One region of the Lactobacillus sp. XV13L genome, then DNA from elsewhere that is predicted to be linked to it. Evidence: predicted binding sites of a transcription regulator. Region 1 holds the regulator's gene; the other holds the start of a gene.
What was found. The regulator LexA, encoded in region 1, represses DNA repair genes until DNA is damaged. The targets are predictions, from matches to a motif close to CNAACANNTGTTNG.
Positions count from the first base shown of each region.

Region 2: a site for LexA is predicted at 5,405-5,418, ahead of AC2JF6_RS02150 (sigma factor). Genes of this name have one in related genera too.

Region 1 covers NZ_JBWXGD010000001.1:288,249-296,740, forward strand. Annotated here, with positions in the region: gene AC2JF6_RS01340 (ABC transporter ATP-binding protein) at 1-1,594, opposite strand, end outside; gene AC2JF6_RS01345 (ABC transporter ATP-binding protein) at 1,596-3,350, opposite strand; gene AC2JF6_RS01350 (YneF family protein) at 3,422-3,637, opposite strand; gene AC2JF6_RS01355 (DUF896 domain-containing protein) at 3,707-3,955, opposite strand; gene lexA (transcriptional repressor LexA) at 4,100-4,723, shown strand; gene AC2JF6_RS01365 (hypothetical protein) at 4,956-5,252, shown strand; gene AC2JF6_RS01370 (nucleoside phosphorylase) at 5,491-6,255, opposite strand; gene rplS (50S ribosomal protein L19) at 6,353-6,700, opposite strand; gene trmD (tRNA (guanosine(37)-N1)-methyltransferase TrmD) at 6,815-7,540, opposite strand; gene rimM (ribosome maturation factor RimM) at 7,530-8,045, opposite strand; gene rpsP (30S ribosomal protein S16) at 8,114-8,386, opposite strand; gene ffh (signal recognition particle protein) at 8,489-8,492, opposite strand, start outside.
Region 2 covers NZ_JBWXGD010000002.1:12,527-21,018, forward strand. Annotated here, with positions in the region: gene pstC (phosphate ABC transporter permease subunit PstC) at 1-960, opposite strand, end outside; gene AC2JF6_RS02115 (phosphate ABC transporter substrate-binding protein) at 961-1,824, opposite strand; gene rplA (50S ribosomal protein L1) at 1,960-2,652, opposite strand; gene rplK (50S ribosomal protein L11) at 2,724-3,149, opposite strand; gene nusG (transcription termination/antitermination protein NusG) at 3,272-3,820, opposite strand; gene secE (preprotein translocase subunit SecE) at 3,924-4,094, opposite strand; gene rpmG (50S ribosomal protein L33) at 4,101-4,250, opposite strand; gene AC2JF6_RS02145 (P8 family protein) at 4,477-4,695, opposite strand; gene AC2JF6_RS02150 (sigma factor) at 4,763-5,338, opposite strand; gene rlmB (23S rRNA (guanosine(2251)-2'-O)-methyltransferase RlmB) at 5,632-6,390, opposite strand; gene AC2JF6_RS02160 (Mini-ribonuclease 3) at 6,377-6,820, opposite strand; gene cysS (cysteine--tRNA ligase) at 6,813-8,243, opposite strand; gene AC2JF6_RS02170 (hypothetical protein) at 8,464-8,492, opposite strand, start outside.

The DNA of each region.
Region 1 (8,492 bases):
TCAACGTTTCGGTCTCGGTGTCCACGCTTGCGGTGGCCTCATCCAAAACCAAAATCTTGGGATCAGTAACCAGTGTTCGGGCAAACGAAATCAGCTGCCGCTGGCCCTGACTAAATTCGCTGCCCCCCTCGCCGACCTGGGCGTGGTATTTGCCCGGCAAGTTGGCAATGAAGCGATCGGCCTGAACCGTTTTAGCAGCATCTTCAATCTGCTCATCGGAAATATTTTGGTTATAGAGCCTAATGTTAGAGTTGATGTCACCGTAAAACATGAACGGTTCCTGCAGCACCAGCCCCATTTTTTTGCGCAATTCGGCCTTCGGGTATTTTTTAATGTCAACGCCGTCGATTAAAACCTGCCCCTGGTAGAACTCGTAAAAGCGCATCATCACGTTGATGATTGAGCTCTTGCCCGAGCCCGTATGACCAACAATTCCAAGCGTTTCACCCGGGTTGACGGTAAAGGAGATGTCGTGCAGAATCTCGTTTTGGCCGTCATACGAAAAGCTGACGTGCTTAAACTCGATCTTGCCCCGGGCAATCGTTAGTCCCTTCTGGGCATCCTGTGCGGGTTCATAGTCGGTGTTGTCCAGTATCCGGAAGATGCGCTTGCCCGCAACAATGCCGTCCTGGAAGAACGTCATCTGGTCCATCATGTTGGAAATGGGGTTAAAAAACTGTGAAATATACTGCGAAAAGGCGTAAACGACGCCGGCGGGCACGAACGTTGAGCGCAGCGGAAAGCCGAAGTACATCAGCGTCAGGGCCAGGGCCAGCGAATAAAGCAGGCTGGTCAGCGGCGACAGCAAAAGCGAGTTCAGGTTGATCATGTTGAAGCGGGTCTTCATCAGGGCCGAGTTTTCCCGCTCAAAGTTGCCGGTCATGCGCTCTTCCTGCTTGAACTGCTGGATCAGGGAAACGCCCTCAATTGATTCGTTCAGGTTCGTGTTGATCCGGCTGAGCCGCTCCCGGTAGTTGCGGTAGAGCTTAGAGGAGCGCCTTGAATACGCCCAGATAATGAGCAGGAGAAACGGCAGAAAGGCCAGCACGATTACCCCGGCCCAGAAGTTGGTCGTAAACATTGCGACCATCGCCGAGATGATAGAAAAGAAGGATATAACGACACTGGATAAAACCGTTAGAAAGTTGCTCAGGGTCATCGTGTCATTGGTCACCCGCGACACGATTGAACCGGCCGGCGTCTGGTCAAAGTAGCGCATGCCCAGCGTGTGCAGCTTCTCATAGAGCGCGGCCCGCAGGCCCTCCAGCGATTTTTCCGAACCCAGGGCAAAGAAGTACTCGTACGTGAACTGTAAAACGCCCTTGATCACTGAACCCAGCGCGTAAAGCAGCCCCGCAAATATGATTACCTGCGTAGTCACATCGGCCTTGACAAGATAATTATCCAGGAAGTACTGCAAACCGTAAGGCAGCAGCATGTTAATGACACTGACTAAAAAGGCGCCAATGCCCGCAACAATCATCTCGTTTTTGAAGTGCAGCACAAAACCCAAAAGGCGCTTAAAGATGCCGAGCTGCTCTTTGACCGGGATTTCTTGGGACCAAACGGATTGGTTCATGTTCTGTTCATCCATATTATTCGCCCACCTTTTCTTCTAGTTCCTGTCTCTGCCACATGTCGGCATACCAGCCCCGTTCAAGCAGCAGCTGGTCATGGGTCCCGCGCTCAACAATGCGGCCGTTTTTCAGCACCAGTATCAGGTCGGCGTTCATCACCGACGTCAGCCTGTGCGTTGCAATCAGCGTGGTCTTGCCCGCACGCTCTCTACGCAGCGAGTGCAGGATTGCCTGCTCTGTTCTAGCGTCAACCGCCGACAGCGCATCGTCTAAAACCAGTATCTGACTGCTCTTCAGCAGGGCGCGCGCAATCGACATCCGCTGTTTTTGGCCACCGGACAGCGAGACGCCGTTCTCCCCGACTAGCGTGTTGTAGCCGCCCGGCATTTGCAGGATGTCATTGTGCAGGTCACTCTTTTTAGCGGCCGCAACAATTGCGTCCGTACCCGTGTTGGCATCGGCGAACGCAATGTTCTTTTGAATGCTGGTTGAAAACAGGTAGTTGTCCTGCGGCACGTATGCAATCTGGCGCAGCAGCACGTTCAGCGGGATCTCGCGGATGTCATGGCCATTCAGCGTTATTTGGCCGTCGTAGCGGTCAAACTCACGCAGAAGCAGCTGAATTATCGTGGTCTTGCCCGCTCCCACCTTGCCGACAAGCCCAAGCGTTTGCCCCGTTTTCAGCGTAAAGTCAACGTTTTTCAGGACCGGAATCTGCGGCTCATCGGGGTAGGCAAATGACTTAACCTGAAACTTCAGGTCGCCCGCAATGTCGCCGGCACCTAAACTTTCGTCGGCATTTTGATCGGTAATTGCCGGCTTCTCGTCGAGCAGCTTTTCAATACGGTCGTAGCTGGCGCTGCCCCGCTCCAAAATGTTAAAGAGGTAGCCAATCGCAAACATCGGCCACACCATGTTGCCGATGTAGGCAATAAAGGAAACCAGCTGGCCAATTGTTAGAACCTTGCTGCTGACGAGCAGACCACCGTAAATAATCGTGATTGTGTAAGTCAGACCGATGAGAATCGTTCCCAGCGGGTCAAATAGCGCATCCCACTTGAAGACGCGCTTGTTGATCGTGATCGTATCATCGATCATCTTATCGAAGGCTGCAGTGTCGTCTTGACCCTGGCCAAAAGTCTTGAGCACCTTAATCCCCGACACGGATTCCTGCGTCTTGTTGTTCAGACGCGAAAAGGCTGCCTGCGACTTGTCGAAGGCATCATGGAGCTGGTCGCCCAGTTTCCACGCCCCCCAGGCCAGAAACGGCAGCGGCAAAAGCGCCACGACCGTCAGGCGCCAGTCGACAAAGATAATCATGGCAACCATCGTCGAGACGCTCATGATCAGCGAGTCAACCAGGGTCAAAACACCCTCACCGGCAACTTCTTGAACGGCGGAAACGTCATTGGTGGCATGGGCCATCAGGTCCCCGGTCCGGTGCCGCTGGTAAAAGGTGCGGTCCATTTCCATAAAGTGGGCAAACAATTTCGAGCGCAACTGCAATTCCAGTTCCGCGGAACCGCCCCAGATCTGCCGGCGCCAAAAGTAACGGAAGCCATAGAGCAGGAGCGCCGCCAGGATTATTGCCAGGATCAACAGGCCATACTCCTGCCAGCTGATGTGGCCCAGTTCCAACTGGTCAGCCATTAGCCCCAGAATGCGGGGCGGCACCAGGTTGACTATCGAGGTCAAGGCCAAAAAGGCAATGCCAATCAGGTAGCGCTTCTTTTCTTTTTTAAAAAACCAGCCTAGTTTAAAAAATATTTTCATAGCTCATCTATCTTCCATAAATAAAAAGGCGGAGACAATCCTCCGCCTTTATTCTCAATCGTGCAAGACCATTATTTTTGGTGCTTCATCATGTTCATCACCTGGTTAACCTTCTTGGCCGAAGGTTTTTGGCCCATCTGTGACATCATGGCAACAATCATGTCTTCATTGATTGGTGGATTATCCTTAAAATACTTCTTCATGTATGCTCTTGCACCGTAAAAACCGCCAATTAGGCCCAGCAACAGTGCTATTACAATTAAAAAGACTGCTAATCCCATATTCATAAAATGTTCACCTCAATTTGTCCAATAGTTATATCTTACCTAAAAATTAAGTAAAATTAAAGATAAACGTTAATCTTTTCTTAAACCTTTTTCCCGTTGAGCCCGTTTGGCCTTTTCAGACGTTACCTCACGTCCGTTTTTATCAATCAGAACCAGGTTTTCAACGTCCTGCTTAAAGCCCGCGCGGAAGTTCTTGATGAACTTTTGGTGTAACTCTTTACGCTCATCTTCCTCCTCAACGCTCAGTCCGACGGTCTTTTTCTTATGGTACAGTTCGTTGATGCGGTTGATCAACTTTTTTTCTTCGTCTTCAGTCATTATTTACACCCCTTATCCTAAAAAGTCTACCTTATTTCGTCCAATAAAAAAAGTTTAATTTCTTAGAACGTTTGTTTGCGTTTATGCCAGATATTTGCTAAAATATGCTTATCAACAGTTTGTCAAGTGCAAGGGAGCAAAATTATGACCAACATTCAGGATAATAAGCAAGTGCAAATTCTACGCTACATCTATGATACCGTCCAAAAGCGGGGGTTCCCGCCCACCGTCCGCGAAATCTGCCACGCGGTTGACCTGTCGTCCACTTCGACCGTTCACGGCCACCTCTCCCGAATGGAACGCAAGGGCCTGATCATTAAGGACGCAACGAAACCGCGCGCACTGGAAATAACCGACGAGGGCAAGAAGCTGCTTGGGCTCAAGCCAACCGAAATTCCCGTTGTCGGGGTCGTCACGGCTGGTCAGCCCATTTTGGCGGTGGAGGACATTGAAGACTACTTCCCGCTGCCGCCCGACCTTGCCAACGATGCGGGCGACCTGTTCATGCTGCGGGTACACGGCGAGAGCATGATCAATGCCGGTATTCTGAACGGCGACAATGTTATCGTACGCAAGCAGAGCACCGCGACCAACGGTGAAATTGTCGTCGCCATGACCGATGAGAACGAGGCCACCGTCAAGCGTTTCTACAGGGAAAAGGATCACTTCCGCCTGCAGCCGGAAAACGACACGATGGCACCGATCATTCTGGAGAACGTGCAGATTCTGGGCAAGGTAGTCGGCCTTTACCGCAGCAATATTTTCTAGTTGCTACTGCCCGAGTTGTTTCTCCCAATCTATTCGGGCAAACGGGCTCTTGCCCTTCAATACAGCCGTTTTGCCAACTCATGAATTCCACAATTCAGGGGTTGGCCGGACGGCTTTTTTGTTGCAGAAGAAATCGTGCGCTGCCCCACCCTTCTTGCCTGTCCGTTAGCGGCGACGCCGCCTTGACGTCGGGGTGCAGCTGGTGCTTTAATTTTGCAAAGGAGAAAAATCAATGAATTACTTAACCTGTTTCTTAACCATTTTATACGGCGGCATCATGGGTTTGGCGGCGCTGGCAGCCCACAAAACCTTGCCCGTCTGGCTCGTTGCAGCCAATTTTCTGCTGGGCGCTGGCGTCGTCCTTGCCGGGCTAACGGACCGGCCCACAATCGTTACGGGTTTCCTGCTCGCCCTTTTAATTGTCGCCGCGGTCAACGGCATGGCACTCCACCATCGGGTTGACTGGAGCCACTGGCTCGTCCGCTTCTTCCTGACCATCCTGCTGATTGGGCTCAACCTCAATTTTTAGTTAATTTAAAGGACGCAAGAAACGCATGCGGGACGGCTGATGAAGGGGCAGGCGCCGCCTACCACCTGCCAAAAGCGGTATGCGGGACTTTCCACATCTACTGTATAATCACGCTTCACAAATACTGGGCCTGGTTTAAAACAATAAAGCCTGTCAAACCAGCATTATTGTTTTTGCTTGTGAAATTTCCATCCGTTCCACGGTCGTTTCATGGCTGCTGCTTTTCACAAAGTTGGGACTAGGGGTTATCCAGAATCTGGGCTGCAAGGTCAAGTGCCTCTTCGTGTGCGTCCCTGCCCCAGCCCCGTCCTGCATGCTGGTCCAGGTCACTGAGCGAGTCCGCCGTAAACAAAACCTGGGCAAAATCAACGCCGCGGAATTGTGCACAAGCCGCCAGTGCCGCGCATTCCATCTCCACGCAGGACGCGCCCAGGGCCTTAAACTGCTGGGCCTTTTGCGGCGTTTCCCGGAAGAAGCCATCGGTAGTCCAGGTCGTGACCTCCTTGACCCGCACTCCGTTCGTACCCATCAATTTTTCCACGCGCGTCAAAAAGGACGACCGCAGGTCAATGAAATTCTGCGCTGGCGCATAGTGCATGGACGTCCCTTCGTCGCGAATTGCCCTCGTTGGCACCAAGAAGTAGTTTTCGGGCAGGTCGACCAAAACGCCGGCCGATCCGATTGCCAGTACCTGCCTAACGCCGTAGCCAACCAGCCAGTCCAAAAGCTGTACGGCTGCCGGGGCGCCCAATTTAGCCTGGCAGAACGTGACCGTTTCGTTTGGCAAGTCAACCGCGTAGATTGGCGTCAAGCCCTCAAAGCAGTCGAACTGGCCGAGGACGCGGTGCGGGTGCTGGGCCAAAAAAGCGTCAATGGCATCGCTTGTGATAAAGCCAAACAGCAACTTGGCCGGAAAGTGGTAGTGCGTTTCGGCCTTTTCGTGGTCGGGTTCGATGACGGCGCGCGGGCTAGCATCAAAGTCCGCCAAAAACAAGTTTTCCATAGTAGTTTCCTCCACAAATTATATTGCTATCGATTTTACCATAGCCAAAAAAAGAGAACCACCCCGCAACAGGATGGTTCTCTTTAATTTAAGCGGATTAACGGCGCTTTTCTGCAATTCTAGCAGCCTTGCCGTGACGATCACGCAGGTAGTAGAGCTTGGCACGACGTACACGACCGTGACGCAGCACCTCAACCTTCGCTACACGCGGGTCGTTAACCGGGAAGGTACGCTCAACGCCAACACCGGAGGCCATCTTACGAACAGTGTAAGTAGCACCAATACCGGCACCCTTCTTCTTGATAACAACGCCTTCATACATCTGAATACGCTCGTGCGTTCCTTCAACAACGCGGACGTGAACACGAACAGTGTCACCGGCGCGGAAATCAGGAATGTCATCACGCAATTGTTCTTTGGTCAATTCTTGAATTAATGGATCCATTTTTTTCTCCTTCTACGGCATTCATGGGCGCTCTTTAGCCCCAGCGGAACACCCCTAATTATTAGTGCAAACAAAATTGCACCTTGATTATTCTAGCAAACAAATCCGCTGAAATCAAGCGCGGTCCTCCTCACGCTTGACCTCTTCCAGCATCTTCTTCTCCGCGCTCGACAATTCATACTTTGCCAATAGGTCAGGGCGGTGCAGGTAGGTTGCACGCAGCGCCTCCTTGTGGCGCCACGCGGCAATCTTCTGGTGGTTGCCGGACAAGAGCACCGCCGGCACCTTCATCCCGTCCAGGTCTTCCGGTCTGGTGTACTGGGGGTACTCGAGCAGGCCGTGGGCAAAGCTTTCCTCAAAGGGCGACGCAGCGTTGCCCAGGATGCCGGGAAGAAGACGCACCGTTGCGTCAATCATGCTCATGGTCGGCAGTTCACCACCGGTCAGGACGTAGTCGCCAATCGAAACAACCTCATCGGCCAGGTCGTACACCCGCTGGTCAAAGCCCTCGTAGTGTCCGCAAATGAAGGTCAGGTTTTCTTCCTGCGACCACTCCTGGGCCATCTTCTGGTTGAAGGTTTGCCCCTGCGGCGCGGTGATGATCACCTTGCCCTTAACGGCCACCGTGTCAAGGGCCTTCTTGATTGGCATGACCTGCAAAACCATGCCGGCACCGCCGCCATACGGCGAATCATCCACGTGGTGGTGCACGTCGGTGGTGAAGTCACGGAAGTTGATCAGGTTGAGCTGCCACTTGCCGTCTTCCAGGCCCCGCCCCAGCATCGACGTGGTCAGGGGCGTAAACATGTCCGGAAAGAGAGTCAAAACGTTAATCTTCATCGCGCAAACCCTCCAGTAGTTCAACGTAGACCTTCTTATTGGCAACGTCAATTTTTTTCACGACCTGGTCGATATAGGGAATCAGGTACGTGCGGCCGGATTCCTCGGTAACTTCCCAGACGTCGTTGGCTCCGGGAGACTCGATGCTGGTGATCGTGCCCAAAAAATGCCCCGTCTGGTTGTCAATCACCGTGCAGCCAATGATATCGCGGTAGTAATACGCCCCCGCGGGCAATTCGTGCTGATCCTCTTCACTAACGACCAGGATCTTGCCCCTGATGCGCTCGGCTTCATTAATGTCAGTGATTTGGGCAAACTGCACCAGCCAAAACTGCTTGAAGGGGCGACTGCTGCTAACCGTCAGCACCTGGCTCTCGTTACCCTTGAGCGCCAATTTGCTGCCCGGGGCAAAGCGCTCGGCGGGAAAGTCCGTGATTACCTTGACTTTCACTTCACCTGCCAGACCATGTGTCGTCAATACTTGCGCAACATCGTAAAATTGCATTTTTTCTCCTAGTCAACAAAGAAAAAAGTTTGAAGCAGCTGGCTCCAAACTTTTAACTGACAAATTCATTATTTGGTGAATTTTGATTCATGCAGCTTCTTCATTAAGCCGGCACCTGAAAGCAGTGACCGAACAGTGTCTGAAGGCTGTGCGCCCTTCTTCAACCATTCAAAAATCTTTTCTTCATCAAGTTTCAGTTCTTTTGGTTCTGAAACTGGGTTGTAGAAACCAACTTCTTCGATGAAACGACCGTCACGAGGCATTCTGGAGTCCGCAACAACGATTCTGTAGAAAGGCTTTCTCTTGGCACCCATGCGGCGCATACGAATTTTTACTGACATAATTAATTCCTCCTAAAAGTTACGAACATTAATATAGCACTTTTTTTGATGGGTGTAAAGTGTTTTTACTTAACAGGCAAAACAACCATAGACGCCTGCTAATTAT
Region 2 (8,492 bases), on a different contig from region 1:
GTTGAACACCAACGACATTACCAAAAGCAGCAGAGCCAGCGACCACAGCGCGTTGTTGGGCAGCGTGCCCATCACGGTATTGCCCATCTGGCTGGTCAATTGACTGGTCAAGGTGGCCGCCGGGTTAACCAGATTAGGCGGCAGCAGGACCGCATTGCCGATTGCCATCTGGACCGCAAGCGCCTCGCCGAAGGCACGCGCCATGCCAAAAATAACGGCGGTCATGATCCGTGCCCGGGCTGCGCGCAGAACAACGTGAAAGATGGTCTGCCACTGGGTCGCGCCCAGCGCGGCCGATGATTTGCGCAGTTCTTTGGGAACGGCCTTAAATGCATCGACAGTCAGTGAAGTGATCGTCGGCAGCACCATGACGAACAGGATTAGCGTGGCCGTTAAAATTCCAAAACCGGTTCCCCCAAAAACAGTTCTAACCGCCGGAACAATCACACTCAGGCCCAAGAAGCCATAAACGACGGAGGGAATGCCCACCAAAAGCTCCATCGCAGCTTGGAGCAAACGGCCATACTTAGCCGCCGAATACTCGGTCATAAACAGCGCCACTGCAATCGAGAAGGGCGTCGCCAGCAAAGCAGCAAGCAGCGTAACGGCAAACGACGTAACGATCAGCGCCGCCGCGCCAACGTGGTCCTTGCCCGCAGCCGGATTCCAGTCAGACGAAAATAAAAAATGCAGGATATTGACATGGTCAGAAAAGAAGGTTGCCAGTCCCCTTGCTCCAACAAAGCCAATGATTGCAACGATTAACACACCAATCAGGGCGATTGCACAAAACGTCAGCCCCTTGCCCCAGCGTTCCTGCCGCGTTTCTTTAGAAGGCCTGGTCAAACGTGCAACGTCAATATCCCGTGGATCAATTCCCTTGAACTTGACGTGGGGAACCTTTTGCTGTGCAATTGCCTTTTCGACAACTTTTTGCAGATCTTGCTTTTTTCTTCCCATTTACTTACCTATTTTTGTAACTCGATTATGACTGTCACGGGTAACCTGCATTTCACCGATGCTCAGGTACCCGATCTTAGGAACTAGTTCCTTTTGTACTTTTGCGCTTAACACGTATTTAATGAAGGCCGCCGTCGCTTTATTGGGCTTGCCCTTCGTGTACATGTGCTCATAGGACCAGAGCCGCCACTTGTTGGTGGGAATGTTCTGGTTCACAGGCTGCACGTGATCGATGGCGAGCTTCTGAATGTGCGGATCATTGGCATAGGGAAAAGAAATATACGAGATTGTCCCCGGCGTCGAACTGACAATCTTCTTAACCGTCCCGTTAGAATCCTGCTCCTGCGAATTGACCGCGTCCCTGCCCTTCAAGATGATATCTTCAAAACTCGTTCTGGTGCCACTGCCCCGCGAACGGTTGATAACAATTATTGGCAGGTCCTTGCCGCCGACCTCGCGCCAGTTCTTGACCTTGCCGGTATAGATTGCAGCCAGCTGGGCCGTTGACAGGTTCTTAACGCCTACGCCCTTATTGGCAATCGGAACAATTCCGACAACCGCGACGGGGTAATCGGCAAGTTTACCAGCATCAATGCCCTTCTGGGTTTCCGCAAAAACGTCGGACGTGCCGACTTCAACCGCCCCGGCCTGCACCTGGCTAAGTCCCGTGCCTGAGCCGCCGCCCTGGACAATAATGTTGCTGTCCAGGTGGGACAGGTGGTAGTCACTTGCTGCCTGCTCGATTAGGGGCTGCAGGGCACTTGAGCCCACAATGGTGATCTTTTTTTGATTTTTGCTGCACCCAGCTAGTAGCGGCACCAGCAAAAGACCGACTAACAGCTTAACCCAGTTATTTTTGCACATCATAATCCCTCAACAAGACAATTAAATTAGCTCTAGTTTACCAAACATTGCACCAGCGATAAACCATAAACTTTCTGAAGACAACAAAAAGGGGCAATCCAGCTAAGCTAGATTGCCCCCCTAATCAGCAATGATTTAGTCCAAATTTAACGGATCAAGCTTGATCCCCGGGCCAAAGGTTGCAGCAACTGCAACACTCTTAATGTACTGACCCTTAGCAGCTGACGGACGAGCACGCAAGATGACGTCGCGCAGTGCATCAAAGTTTTCGATTAATTGTTCATCGGTAAATGAAACCTTGCCGATGGCGGCGTGGATAGCAGCCTGACGGTCAACCCGGTATTCAACCTGACCGGCCTTCACGTTCTTAACGGCCTTTTCAATGTCCATGGTAACCGTCCCGGTTTTCGGGTTAGGCATCAAGCCTTTTGGCCCCAAGATTCGGCCCAAGCGTCCAACCTTAGCCATCATTGTTGGCGTAGCAACAACAACGTCAAAGTCCAAGTAGCCGTTTTGCACCTTTTCGACCAAATCGTCGGAACCAACTTCGTCAGCACCAGCGGCCTTGGCTTGTTCAGCCTGTGGGCCTTCAGCGAAAACAACAACCTTCTGGGTCTTACCTGTACCGTTTGGCAAAACGAGCGAGCCCCGAATTTGTTGATCGGCTTGCTTAGGGTCAACGCTCAAGTTGTATGAAACTTCAACTGAAGCGTCGAAGCCTGCGTATGAAGTCTCTTTAACCAGCTTCATTGCTTCGGCAACCGAATATAATTTCTTTGAATCTACTTTTTTAGCAGCTTCTAAATATTTTTTACCATGCTTTGGCATGTGATTTCCTCCTTAATATGTGGTCAAGCAAGCCTTAGGCTCTCCCACCTAAAATGTTATAAATAACAGGATTAGTCTTCGACTTCGATACCCATGCTTCTAGCAGTACCTTCGATCATCCGCATAGCAGATTCGACATCAGCAGCGTTAAGGTCCTTCATCTTGGTTTCAGCGATTTCCTTAACTTGATCCTTGGTGACCTTGCCCACCTTCTTGGTGTTCGGTTCACCGGATGCCTTGTCGATCTTTGCAGCTTGCTTCAAAAGCACCGGAGCTGGTGGAGTCTTGGTTACGAACTCAAATGAGCGATCTTCGTAAACCGTGATGACTACAGGAATAATCATGCCCTTTTGGTCAGCAGTTCGAGCATTGAAGTCCTTGGTAAAGCCAACAATGTTAATGCCCGCTTGACCTAAAGCAGGACCAACAGGGGGAGCTGGTGTTGCAGCCCCAGCTGGTATTTGTAATTTGACAACATTAATAACTTTCTTTGCCACGGTCAATACCTCCTTGATTCCGTGCGTGGTTAAAATGGAAAACTAACCCGTTTCCCTCCCACAATAATAAAAGTACCTTACTATGGTACCATTGTTTGCCTGGTTTTGCAATATCTCAGTTGTTAACCGATTTTCTTGACCTGGTCGTAGTCCAGTTCGGTGGTCGTTGCCCGGCCAAACATGTCGACCGAAACAAACAGTTTGTACTTGTCCGGTTGAATCTCGGTAATCTTGCCCTCGACGCCGTTAAAGGCACCGTCGGTAATTGTGACCGTCTCGCCCACTTCAAAGTCAATCTGCGGCCGCTTGGCTGGTTCGCCCTGCTGGCGCAGGAGCCGGTTAACTTCCTCTTCAAGCAGTGGCGACGGCTTGGAGCCACCACCATGCGAGCCGACAAAGCCCGTAACGTTAGGCGTGTTGCGGACAACGAACCAGCTCTCATCGGTCATCACCATCTCAACCAGCACGTAGCCCGGAAAGATTTTTTCTTCAACGTTTTTTTTCTTGTCGCCAACCTTTTCGACTTTTTCTTGCTCAGGCACCATTACCCGGAAGATGTAGTCCTGCATCCCCATGCTTTGCGCACGTGACAACAAGTCGGACCTAACCTTGTCCTCGTATCCCGAATAAGTATGGAGCACGTACCACTGCTTCTTGACTGTTTCAACCATTATTACCAATTCTCCTTTAAATTCTTGGCAAACAAAAAAACCTCCACGCTAGAGGTCCGTTTAACTTGGTTTTATTATAACACAGATAGAAAATCATTGCTAATCACATTACTACCTGGGTCATGCTGCTGAATACTAGATCAAGCAGACCCAAGTATGAGGCAAACAAGATTGACGACCCGATGACGATTGCCGTATCATGCCGGTTTTGCTTGGCGCTTGGCCACGTGACCAGACGCATTTCTTCGCCAACGCTCTTTAAAAACTTAATCATTACCTCTTACCTCGTTTCCTTGTGCAAAGTCATTTTGCCGCAATACTTGCAGAACTTTTTTAATTCAAGCCGCTGAGTGCGATTCTTGCCTGCGGTGATCGAGTAGTTACGCGAGCCGCATACACTGCAGGCCAAAGATGCTTTTTTCACTGCCATAATCTCACTTCCAAACTATTGTATTCTAGCAAAAAATATGTGCACAAGCAATTGACTTAATTATTAATTTACTAATTGTGGCGATTGCCATGCCGCTTTTTGCATTAACATTCTCTCATTGGCTCGTCTTGTCAAATAAAAACAACTGCCTAATTCTATTGGCAGCTGCCTTCTGGTGGACAATAAATGCGTGCCCACCGGGCGTAGAACATTGTGTTAGTCGGATTTACTTCTTAAGATTCTCATTTACGAAGGATTCGATTTTATCGTCAGAATCATCCAGGAACGGAAGCATTGTTTCCTCCGTCTTGATGGTATCCCTACCATTCTTTTCCATAAAATAATCCCACAGGGCGTCTCTGACCGGAACATCTGAATCGCTCCAGTCAAACACTTCTTTCATGTGACGATCTAACAATGCAGTCTTAATAACTTCTTTACTCATCTTAATGCCTCCTAAAATATTCCACACCGTTAATTATAACGCGTTTGGGCACTCAGTGGTACAAATGCTAACTGAGAAGTAGCCGGCGCATTTTCTGCAGCACGCGCGCACGGGCCCGCACCAGCATGAGGCGACTGAAGTGGTATTTGCGCTTGATCTCTTCGTACTTCATAGTGCCCAGGGCCAAAAGCAGCGCGCTTAACTCTAAATTGGAAAGGTGCGCCACCAATTCCTTTAAGTTTTCACTCAGCGGTACCGCCGCCGTTTGGGCAAAATTCTGCCGTAGAGGACTCAGCCCCTCTGCAGCGGCGTTCTCCAGGGAGATGGCCTGAGTTAACGCTCGTCGCCTATAAGCTGCATCGTACCTGACCAGCGACTTGGCGTGGTTGGTCAGCAGCGTTTTGTAATAACTGCCAAAGCGGCCCTTATTGTCATTAAACTTCTGGACTGCCCGGTAGCAAACAATCAGCGCATCCTGGTCCCAGTCCTGGCTATCGTAATAGCGCACGTGGTACCTGCGCTTGATGCAGCTGATAAGCGGTTGGTACGTGCGGCACAAGTCCTTTAAAGCATCATCATTCCCCGCCCTCACCTGGTCAATACGTCTGCGTTCCACTTCAATTGCACGTTCAAAATCTTGCATCTTCATTCCCTCCTAATTCAGCAGCTTTCAGAGTGAAGGATACGCAGATTGCCCGTAGTAAAATATCGAACGGTCGTTCATTCGTAGCGGTGGGATCTAAATGTCACTTGCCTAGAAAACGAACATGGCAAGCTGTCGAATTAGTCATTTTTTTAAAAAATAAGCAAAATTTGCTTCGGGGAATTTGACCCTTGCGTTTGACCTTGATGGCCTTCATCATCGACTCAATCCGACCACTTTTGCCCACAAAAAATCACCCCCCTGATTGGATTGGGGGGGTGATTATGCGTTAGTTATTTGGCAATGGGATTGCGGCTATTGAGCATCTGGTAGAGCAGAACGCCAGTTGCCACGCTTGCGTTGAGCGACTGCACGTGACCAACCATTGGCAGGGTCAGCATCTGGTCCATCTGTTCCTTAAGCAGGCGCGCGATGCCCTTGCCCTCGTTGCCGATGACGAGAACGGTTTTGCCACGCGCATCCCACTTGCGGTAATCAGTGCCCGCCATATCCGTCCCAAACAGCCAGTAGCCACGCTGTTTCAGCTTTTGACTAGTTTGCACGAGGTTATTAACCCGGGCGACCGGCACATAGTCAATCGCCCCGGTCGCGGTCTTGGCCACTACCGACGTGAGCCCGGTTGCGTGCCGCTTGGGGATGATGATCGCATCAACCCCCGTGGCGTCAGCCGACCGCAAAATTGACCCCAGGTTGTGCGGATCTTCAATCGAGTCCAGCATCAGCAAGAAAGGCTCCTTCTGGTCATGGTCATATTGGTCCAGCAGCTGGTCTAGGTCCGCATATTCAAAGCTGGCAACAGTTAAGACCAGGCCCTGGTGGTTTTCGCCCTGGACCAACCGGTCCAGTTTGTTTTTGGGCACCGTTTGAATAATCAGCCCCTTTTTCTTAGCCAGACCAAATACCTCATTAGCAAAATTTTCCTGGACGCCCTGCTGCAGGAACACCTTGTTGATCCGTCCAGCATCCTGCGTTCTTAAAAAGTCCAAGCCGGCATGCTTGCCGAAGATAAAATCCTTATCATTTGAAGTCATATTGATCAATGGCCCCTTCCTCTACTGCCTTGATGCACCACAAAGTTAACTCCTGGATGCGGTCCTTCTGACCGCACAATTCCAAATAGCCCCACACCGCCTCAAAGCCGGTAGACAGTTGGTAAGTTGCGAGGCTCGTGTTCTTGGCCTTAGTGTGCGTTTTCGAGTTGCGCCCCCGATGAAAGGTGGCCACTTCCTCCTTAGTGAGCATCTGTTCCTCCTGCAGCTTGGTGATCAAGGCGGCCTGAGCTTTGGCCGACACGTAGTGCGTGGCCTGCCTTTGCAAAACTTGCGGCTTGACGATGCCACACTTAAGCAGGTGGCGGCGAATATCTATTTCATAGACCGCATCGCCTAAGTACGCCAGCGTTTGCCCGTTTAGCGTATCCGGATTAACTTCTTCTTCCACCATTTTTTTGTTTTTAGTCACGTTTCCACCTTGTTCCCTGGGGAGTGTCCTCCACCGTGATGCCCCTTTCCTTTAATTGTGCGCGCAGCTGGTCGCTCTTTGCCCAGTCCTTGGCCGCGCGCGCCGCTTCACGTTGTTTTATCAGTTCGACTACTGCGGCGTCGGTGCTGCCCGGTTCATTATTCTGCGCAAGCAGCTTGTCTGCATCAATGCCAAAAATCGCCAGCCACGTGGTTAATAGCTGCTGCGCTTTCTTAAGCGCCTGCTTGTCCGCGTTGAGTGCGCTAGAATTGGCGTTGATCTCGGGCAATAGGTCATAAATGGCAGCCAATGCATTCTGGACGTTAATGTCATCGTCCATTGCCACATTGAATTTCTGTGCAGTTGTATCCAGTGCTGTTTCCAGTGCAGCCGACCTCATGCTTTTGCTCTTATCGGCTAACCGGTATTGCAAGTTGACCAGGGTGTTCTTAAAGCGCTGCAGAATATTCTCTGCCTGGGCAAGGTTGGTGCGCGAATAGTTGATCTGCTTGCGGTACTGCACGCTCGCCATGAAAAAGCGCAAAACCTGCGCATCGACGTCTTTCAACAGTTCGTGAACCGTCACAAAATTGTGCAGCGACTTAGACATTTTTTCCTGTCCTGCGCCCACAGTCACGAAGCCGTTGTGCATCCAGTAGTGGACAAAGGGTTGCCCCGTTGCGGCCTCACTCTGGGCAATTTCATTTTCATGGTGCGGAAATTCCAGGTCCTGGCCACCACCGTGAATATCAATAGTCGAACCCAGGTACTTGGTAGCCATGACCGAGCATTCAATGTGCCAACCGGGCCGGCCTTGGCCCCAGGACGATGCCCACGCAATCTCATCTTCTTGCTTCTGCTTTTTCCAGAGGGCAAAGTCGATGGGGTCTTCCTTACGCTGCTGGTCCGCGGCATTGACGTGCTTAGAAGCACCCTCCTCAAGCTCAGCAATATTCTGACCGCTAAGGTCACCGTAATGTTTGAACTTGCGAGCACGAAAGTAGACGTCGCCGCCTGCCTCGTAGGCATAATCCTTGGCAATCAGCTTGGCGATAAAAGCAGTGATCGCAGGAATTTCATGCGTCGCCCGGGGATTCAGGGTCGCCGGCTCAACGTTCAAAGCCGCCGTATCTTCTTGGTAGGCCTTGATGTAACGCGCGGCCAATTCAGAAACGGTTGTCTTCTCAGCACGCGCTTCATTGATCATCTTGTCGTCAACGTCGGTAAAGTTCGAGACGAAGTTGACTTTATAACCCCGATATTCGAAGTAGCGCCTGATGGTATCGAAGGCAATCACGCTCCTGGCATTACCGATGTGTATGTAATTATATACTGTCGGCCCACAGACGTACATTGTAATCTGACCGGGAGTAATGGGCTTAAATTCTTCCTTAGTCTTGGTCAGAGTATTGTAGATTTTCACACGGCTAACTTCCTTTCCTAAAAAACTATCATGTTCATTTTAACAGAAACCGCTGCATATTCTAGTGCGGAACAAAGAAAAAGCCCGTGCGAAAATTCTTGCACACGTGTTTTTAGACAATCACATTCCATTTTGCTACTTAAATTGACTGCCTTGACAAAGCGGTTATGTGCAATGATGTAATACTTGCACCATAAAGCTTTCTGGAGCAGCATACACATCAACCGGCCGGCCCCTTCTTGAACACCC